Regions from separate parts of the Fructobacillus tropaeoli genome, predicted to be linked through region 2. Evidence: riboswitches for the same ligand, from Rfam matches in the RefSeq annotation. Region 2 holds a riboswitch; the other holds the start of a gene.

Region 1 (4,419 bases), on a different contig from region 2:
AGTCCTTTATCGAAACCTATTTCAAAGAGTTTCCTAAGATTCATGGTTGGATGGAACAGATTAAGGAGCAGGCCCATAAGGATGGCTTTGTTGAAACAATTGAACATCGCCGTCGCTACTTGCCCGAGATTAATGCCAAAAACTTTAACCGACGATCATTTGCTGAACGAACAGCGATGAATTCGCCAATTCAAGGTTCGGCGGCTGATATTATCAAAATTGCCATGATTAAGGTTGACCAGGCCTTAACCAAGGAGGGCTTGCAAGCCAAAATGCTTTTGCAGGTTCACGATGAACTGGTCTTTGAATGTCCAAAAGAGGAGTTAGAGCAAGTACGAAAGTTAGTAACCTCCGTGATGGATTCTGCCGTTTCTTTGTCCGTACCATTGAAAGTTGAGGACCATGCCGGTCCAACCTGGTACGAAGCCAAGTAAGGTGGTCATCACCAGCTGAAAGGAGTTTTTCATGTCCAGTTCTGAATTGCAACGTAACCGAGCCGTTTTACCGATGTCAACCGTCCGCGAGTTGACCCTGCTAACCGACCGCCAGATTCGTTACTACGAACAGCACGAATTAATCACTCCAAAACGGGGTAAGGGTGGTCAACGCCGTTTTTCTTTAAACGATATTGATCGGCTCTTGCAAATTAAGGACTACCTTGATGCTGGTGATTCCACTGCCGATATTAAAGAACTCTTTGCCAAAGCCGAACGGAAAAATCAGCAACAGGCCGGCGTTGATAGTAGCCTGCGCCGCTCGTTGCAAGATGAATTTGCTCAAATCGCCCGCTTTAATAACCACTGATTTGGTCGGTTAATTGACCAAATGTGAACAATGAATTGATGATTGAAAAAAGCTGACCAGCTGGCCAGCTTGGCTGGAGAAAGCCTTCAGCCAAGAAAAAATGTACCCACTATAGCAGCCAAGTAAAGGAGTTTCTAATGGCAAAACCTTCTTACACCAAAGCAGACATTAAGCAAATCGTTCAAGACGAACAAGTTGAATTCATTCGCGTGACATTCACTGACGTTTTGGGCGCTATCAAGAACGTTGAAGTGCCAGTTTCACAACTGGACAAGGTCTTGGACAATGACCTGATGTTCGACGGTTCTTCAATTGAAGGATTCGTTCGGATTAACGAATCTGATATGTACCTCTATCCTGATTTGTCAACGTTCATGATCTTCCCATGGGCGACCGACGAACATGGTGGAAAAGTTGCCCGTTTGATTGCGGACGTGTACTCAAAGGATCGGACACCATTTAAGGGTGACCCACGAATTGCCTTGAAGGATGCCGTTGCCCGTGCCGAATCTGAAGGCTTTACTGCCTTCAACGTTGGTACGGAACCTGAATTCTTCTTGTTCAAATTGGATGAAAAGGGCGAACCAACCATGGAACTAAATGACCATGGAAACTACTTCGACTTGGCACCATTGGACCGCGGTGAAAACGTTCGTCGTGAAATCGTTTTGACGCTTGAAAAGATGGGCTTTGAAGTTGAAGCTGCCCACCACGAAGTTGCTGCTGGTCAGCACGAAGTTGACTTCAAGTACTCAGACGCCGTTGACATGGCCGACAAGATTCAGACTTTCAAGTTGGTTGTAAAGACAATCGCTCGTAATAACGGTTACTACGCAACCTTCATGCCAAAGCCTGTTTCAGGTATTAACGGTTCAGGAATGCACACGAACATGTCTTTGTTTGACAAGGACGGGAACGTCTTTGATGGCCACGATGCTGACAAGAACTTGGGCTTGTCTGACACGGCTATGCACTTCTTGGGTGGTGTCTTGAAGCACGCCCCAGCCTTGACTGCCTTGGCTAACCCAACGGTTAACTCATACAAGCGTTTGACTCCTGGTTTTGAAGCCCCAGTTTATGTTGCTTGGTCAGCATCAAACCGTTCACCAATGGTTCGAGTACCAGCCTCACGTGGTTTGGCAACTCGTTTGGAATTGCGTTCAGTTGATCCAACGACTAACCCATATACTGCCTTGGCTGCTATTTTGTCAGCTGGTTTGGATGGTATCGACAACAAGTTGGAACCATCAGCTCACGTTGATAAGAACATCTACTTGATGGATGAAAACGAACGTAAGAAGGCTGGCATCGTGAACTTGCCTGATACGTTGTTGGCTGCCCTTGATGAATTGGCTAATGATGATGTTGTAATCGATGCTATCGGTACACACATTACTGATAAGTTTATTGAAGCTAAGAAGATTGAATATACTTCATACCGTCAATTTGTTTCACAGTGGGAATTGGATAACTACTTCATGAACTACTAATCAATATTTTAAAACCGGCTGATAGTCGGTTTTTTTATTGTCTTTGAATAAATCAGTCCTCGTTTTTTCTAATTTTAGGATTGTTTTTCAAAAGTAGGATGTGCTACACTAAGAAAAAATAATATAAATCTTCGGGGCAGGGTGTAATTCCCGACCGACGGTGATGGCGTAAGCCTCAGTCCGTGACTCAAGCAATTGATTGATACAGTGAGATTCTGTAACCGACAGTAAAGTCTGGATGGGAGAAGATAAACAAAGAGGGCTTTTTTAGCTAGTTTTTTGTCGTCCTTTTGGCGACACGAAGACGGCGCTTGAAGTCTTTATTTGCAGAATCTAATTTCGATTTGCTCCGGTGTGATTTTAAATCACACCGGTTTTTTTATGCCCGGAGTGGATCGGAGTCGAAATGAATGATGAAATTGGTTTAGCCTGGGCAATCGCCTTAGCAAAACAGGCGAACCCAAAGGACACATGGAAAAATCCGCGGGTGGGGGCGATTATCGTGGACCATAATGGCCAGGTTTTAGGTCAGGGCTACCATCATCGTTACGGTGACCGCCATGCTGAGGTTGATGCCTTGGCCCAGGTTGAGCCGGGGACTGATTTAAAATCAGCGACCCTCTATGTCAGTTTAGAACCCTGTTGCCGGCAGGGAAAGGTGGGCCCCTGTACACAAGCGGTGATTGATGCCGGAATTGGTCGAGTGGTGATTGGCAGTCTGGATCCAAATCCGGCGGTCAATGGCCGTGGAGTTGCTATCCTGCAGGCGGCGGGTGTTGAAGTCGATGTGCAAGGGGCCGATGTTGACCGGCAGGCGCTGTTAAATCCCGCTTTTGTCTATTATCACAAGACCGGCAAACCTTATGTGCAGTTGAAGTTAGCCGAGAGTGGCGATTGGCGGGTAGCGGCTAAGCAGGGCCAACAAACGAAAATCACGGACCAAGTGGCTGATCAAGCCATCCACGCTCTGCGTGGCCGACAAAGTGCGATCTTGATTGGCTCCGAAACGGCGCTAGTTGATCAACCGGCCTTAACGGTTCGTTTCGTGAAAATTGATCATGACCAACCCTTACGGGTGATTTTGGATCGGCGGGGCAGGCTGCAGAAGCAAGTGGCCGCCGGCCAGTGGGCAACGAGAACGCTGATTTATAGTCAAAATAAGGACTTTGTGCGGGACTTTGACCAAGTACAAGAATGGTCGGGTGACTTGCAGGAATTGTTGGTTGACCTAGGGCAACGCGGTTGTCAATCACTGTTAGTTGAAGGCGGGCCAACCATCATCAAGGCTTTCTTAAAGGAGCAGGCTTGGCAAAGTTTTGATTTATATCAAACGGCGAGTCGTTTTGGTTCAGTCGGGGTTCAGGGCTTGTCGCCAACGGCAATCGCAGCGGCTGGTGGTCAATTGAAAGCGACCAAGGTTGTTGGCAATGCCATTGATTTTCATTTTGAGCGGAAGGTTCACTAAGATGTTTACAGGAATTGTGGCGGCGATTGGCCGCATTACGGCGGTGGAAGAAATAGACCGTCAAAATTATGCTTATACCATCCAGGGACCGGCGGGGTTCTTTGACGATAGTCAGTTGGGAGATTCGATTATGGTTACCGGTGTTTGCCTGTCAATCGTTGATAAATCAGACCAGCAGGCGCGTTTTGAGATTATGGCGCCAACGGTTGCGCAAACGACGTTTGGCAATTTGGTCGTTGGGGACCGGGTCAACCTTGAGAAAAGTTTACCGCTGGCTGGTCGATTGGACGGTCATTTTGTTTTGGGCCATGTCGATGGCCGGGGCAAAATTATTAGTCAAACGAAAGTGGGGCAGACTATTGAACTGGAAATTCAGGTCGAGGATGAAAGTCTCTGGCCGTATTTCGTTTCCAAGGGGTCAGTGGCATTGGACGGAACGTCTCTGACGATTGTTCGAGTTGCCGGTCCGGTGCTCACCATTGGTCTGATTCCGATAACGCAGGCAAACACAACCTTTGGCACGAAGCAGGTTGGCGATTTCGTTAATGTCGAAACAGATATTTTAGCCAAGTACAGCCAACGGCGGGAGGCCCTCCATGTCTGAAAAAATTAGAAGAGCCCTTGCAGCACTGCAGCGAGGGGAATTGATTATTGTTCAAG
Region 2 (4,419 bases):
GATGGCCTATCGGTCCCCGAACTGGCTAAGGTAACGGGCTTTGATAAAGGGGCACTGCCTGCTCTGCTTGATGAACTGGCCACTCATCTGATTCAAATCGATTCACCATTGATGCTGCGGACCTCAGATGGGCGCTATGTCATGGTTACTCGTCCTGAATTTGGTAAATTAGTTTCTGCCTATTTCGACTTACCAGTTAACACTAAGTTGACCCAGGCACAACTTGAAACCTTGGTGATTGTTGCCTACCAGCAGCCAATTACCCGTGTTGAAATTGATCAGATTCGTGGTGTTCGTTCGGCTGGAACAATTCAAAAGCTACTGTTGCACCAGTTAATCGAATCGGTTGGCCGGAAAGAAGAAATTGGTCGGCCGATTTTGTACGGCACGACCGCTGATTTTTTGGACTACTTCGGTTTGGAATCGCTAGCTGATTTGCCGGAATTACCAGATATTAATGATGTCACCCTTGATGAAGAAGGGCAGGCCGAGGTGGCGCTCTTTGACCAAATTGATGATCAGGGGGATACTATTCTTGAAAGCCCAACTGATGAGGGCCAATTGTCGCTGATGGCAGAAGGCACAACAGCCACGCAAGAAGAACACGATACACCGACTGATGAACAGCCGGTTGCCACAAAAAAGGAGGGCGAAAATGCCTGAAGAAAGTCAACGACTACAAAAGGTGATTGCTCAAGCGGGAATTGCTTCCCGACGGGCCGCCGAAACCATGATTTTAGAAGGCCGAGTTGAGGTTAACGGCCAAATCGTGAGCCAATTGGGCACAAAAGTGACCCGCCAAGATGAAGTGAAGGTCGATGGTGTGCCAATTGATGGGCAGGAGAAGCATGTTTATTACTTGCTAAATAAGCCCCGTGGCGTTGTGACTACTAGCCATGACGATAAGGGCCGGCAAACGGTTTTAGATATTTTAGATGATGTAACTGCCCGGGTTTATCCGGTTGGTCGGTTGGATTACGATACGACCGGTGCGCTCTTGCTTACCAATGATGGTGATTTGGCCAACCAGTTGATGCACCCCAAGGGTCGGGTTGATAAGGTCTACACGGCCAAGGTCAAGGGATTGGCAACCATGGAACAATTGGCACCGTTAAAGCGAGGAATTGTTCTGAAAGGCAAGAAGACTGCTCCTGCCAAGGTAGCCATCGAAAAGGCCGATAAGGATAAGAAGGTTTCCTTTGTCACGATTACGATTCATGAAGGTCGTAACCACCAAGTCAAGGATATGCTGGCTGCCGTTGGTCTGCCGGTTGAAAAGTTGCGCCGTGACCGCTACGCTTTCTTGGACTTGATCGGTTTACAGCCGGGTGAATTCCGTGACTTAAAGCATGATGAAGTCAAGCGCCTGAAGGCCGGTGATTACCGGTTCTTGCGCCGCAAGTAAGAAAAATTTGCTGAAAGATTAGTTATGGCGTAACCGCTGAAAATAAAATTCGTTTTTTAAAGTTTTCGGCAGACACCGATTTGTCTTGATAATATCAAGCCCTTAACCCATGTTAAGGGCTTTTTATGACGGTAAAAATGCCTTTTTTCTTGGCAAATTTTTTGAGCTGTGCTATACTATTTCTTGTTTCAAATATAATATAAAACTTCGGGGTCGGGTGAAAGTCCCAACCGGCGGTGAAGCAGCGATAGCTGATGAGCCCGCGACCTGCCAAATGGCAGCTGATCTGGTTTGAATCCAGAGCCGACCGTACAGTCGGGTATAAAGAAGTTTAAAGTACAGTCTTTTTTGCTGGCCTTTATTTTACCCCGGGTGAAGTAGGGCCTTTTTTAGGCCCAGAGGAGTAGAAAATGACAAGAAACACTACTAAAAAACTCACCCTGGTCGCCGTTTTCAGTGCAATTTCCTTTGCACTCACGATTTTTCCGCAAATTGCGATCATTCCCAGTGCATCCTTTTTGAAAATTGACTTTTCAATCGTGCCAGCCTTCTTAGCTTTTTCCTGGTTAGGGCTCGGTTCGGCCGTTTGGGTGCTGGTGATTCGGACCTTGTTGAAGCTGATTTTGTTTAACGAAGGGGCCAATACCTATATTGGAATGCCAGTTAACCTTGTGATTGCTTTGACATTCTTGTTGGTTTTGGCAGTCATGGTCAAGGCTGAAGTTCGCTGGCCAAAGTGGTTATGGCAATCCGTTAGTGCGGTTATTGCCTCTGTGGCGATGACCGTGGTGGCTTATTTAGCCAACATTGTTTGGGCGATTCCGCTCTACGCCCGCTTTGCAAACTTCGATATTGCTAAGTTCATTGGCATCAAAGTTTACTTGTGGGGGATGGTTGTCCCATTCAATCTTTTGGAAGGTTTGATTTGGTTTATCGTTTCTGTGATGGTTGTTGCAATCTTGGCACCCTTTAAGAAAAGCTTTCGTTCTTAAGAAAAGGTTATCATTTTCAAGCAACCTTCCGTGTTAGACTTGATTTAAGAACGAACTCATAGGAGGTCTTGAAAATGAACGACCAAACAGCACCAACATTATCACGCCGGCAACGTTTTGATCGCCAGCATGAAAATCAGGAGCAGCCTAAAAAAGAACCACGGCCAAAGAGTCACGGCGGTCTAGTTGTGATTTTGGTCTTGCTGTCGTTAGTCTTATTAGCGTCGGCGCCTGTTTATGGATTGATGAAAAATTCACCAAAAACGGTGAAGACAACATCTAGTTCTAATAGTTCCAAAAAAACTAGCCAGTCGGCAATGTCTTCTGCTAGTTCACAATCGTCTGATGCAACCAGCGCTGCTCAGTCTTCAACTAGTCAGGCAACTAGTCAATCAGCTACATCGGCTAGCCAAGCTGAGTCTGCTGCGCAGTCAAGTCAAAGCCAGGCAGCCCAGTCAAGTGATGACCAAGCAGCGGCTTCTGCGGCGGCTGCCAATACAGCGACCTTGGGTGCTAACCAAACGCTCTATAACTTTGCGGTAACTCATGGTACAACCACTGACGAGATTTATGCTTTGAATCCTGGTGTTACTGCTCAAAACTATTCAAAGTTTGCTGGACAAGCTTTGAGAATTAAGTAAGAGGAAATTTTAATCCCTATGACTCAACCTGCTCATTTTCAAGTTGCAATTGATGGACCAGCATCAGCTGGAAAATCAACGATTGCTAAAATTTTAGCGACCGATTTAAAGTATGTTTACGTTGACACTGGTGCGATGTATCGCGCCATTACCTTGGCGGCCAAACAGGCGGGACTTGCATACGAAGATGAGGCGGGGATTGTTGCCTTGCTACCAAAGATTGAAATCGCCTTTTTACCGGGCGAACCAGTGCAACACGTTTTGTTGAATGGGCAAGAAGTAACGGAAGAAATTCGTTCAACTGAAATTACGAACAACGTTTCTTTGGTTTCTTCCTATCAGGCAGTTCGAGCTGATTTGGTTGACCGCCAGCGCGCTTTGACTGATCAGCAACCAGTGATCATGGATGGCCGTGATATTGGCACAACCGTTTTGCCAGATGCTCAAGTGAAAATTTTCTTGATTGCTTCAGTCGATGAGCGCGCTGAGCGTCGTTTCAAGGAAAATCAGGCCAAAGGCATGAACCCTGATTTGGAAACCCTGAAAAAGGAAATTGAGGAGCGGGATTATAAGGATTCCCATCGCGCCATTTCACCGCTGACAAAGGCCGAAGATGCGCTAACGGTCGACACTACTGGCCAAAGTATTGACCAGGTCGTGGCCACAATCAAGCAAATTATCAAAGATCACCAGTAAGGTGGTCTTTTTATTTTAGAAAAATCTGTTAAAATAGAAAGCAATAGGGAAAACGGTTCGTGTTTTTACGAAACATTTTGACGAAGTAGTTGGTCTAGTCTAATTTTTTTTAAAATTAGACTAGGAAAATCAGCTACTCTCTGATAAAATACCCTTATAAGTGTAAATTGTAGGAGGACGTTTGACGTCATGAGTGATACTAACAGCGAATTATTAGCAGCTCTGGAAAGTGCTGACCAAATTAAGGTAGGGGACGTCGTAACTGGCGAAGTGCTAGCAATCGACAACGATAACCAAGCAGTTATCGGTCTTCACACCGGAGAAGAAGGAGTTGTGCCAGCGCGTGAGTACTCTGACGATCGTAGCGTCAACTTGGCCGACGATTTGAAGGTCGGTGACACCATCGAAACTGTTGTTGTTTCGAACGTAACGAGTGACAAGGAAGGCGTTGCCTACTTGTTGTCAAAGAAGCGCTTGGAAGCCCGCAAGGCTTGGGAATCATTGTCATTTAACGAAGGTGATGTTGTTGATGCAAAGGTTATCAACGCCGTTCGTGGTGGTTTGATTGTTGACGTTGCTGGTATCCGTGGTTTCGTACCTGCATCAATGGTTGCAGAACGCTTTGTTTCAGACTTGAACCAATTCAAGGGACAAGACATCAAGGCAGAAGTAATCGAAATCGACC

Evidence for each region. Region 2 has a riboswitch for FMN ahead of FT12353_RS02700 (ECF transporter S component). Riboswitches for the same ligand answer to the same signal wherever they lie in the genome.
Region 1: linked by a shared signal. The riboswitch ahead of ribD (bifunctional diaminohydroxyphosphoribosylaminopyrimidine deaminase/5-amino-6-(5-phosphoribosylamino)uracil reductase RibD) and the one ahead of FT12353_RS02700 (ECF transporter S component) in region 2 are both predicted to bind FMN.

Annotation. Positions count from the first base shown of each region.
Region 1 covers NZ_BOJU01000001.1:248,558-252,976, reverse strand. The annotation lists gene polA (DNA polymerase I) at 1-434, shown strand, start outside; gene FT12353_RS01330 (MerR family transcriptional regulator) at 466-804, shown strand; gene glnA (type I glutamate--ammonia ligase) at 942-2,294, shown strand; FMN riboswitch at 2,418-2,548, shown strand; gene ribD (bifunctional diaminohydroxyphosphoribosylaminopyrimidine deaminase/5-amino-6-(5-phosphoribosylamino)uracil reductase RibD) at 2,701-3,759, shown strand; gene FT12353_RS01315 (riboflavin synthase) at 3,761-4,363, shown strand; gene ribA (GTP cyclohydrolase II) at 4,356-4,419, shown strand, end outside.
Region 2 covers NZ_BOJU01000002.1:120,539-124,957, reverse strand. The annotation lists gene scpB (SMC-Scp complex subunit ScpB) at 1-663, shown strand, start outside; gene FT12353_RS02705 (pseudouridine synthase) at 656-1,405, shown strand; FMN riboswitch at 1,605-1,741, shown strand; gene FT12353_RS02700 (ECF transporter S component) at 1,816-2,397, shown strand; gene FT12353_RS02695 (LysM peptidoglycan-binding domain-containing protein) at 2,472-3,038, shown strand; gene cmk ((d)CMP kinase) at 3,057-3,734, shown strand; gene rpsA (30S ribosomal protein S1) at 3,924-4,419, shown strand, end outside.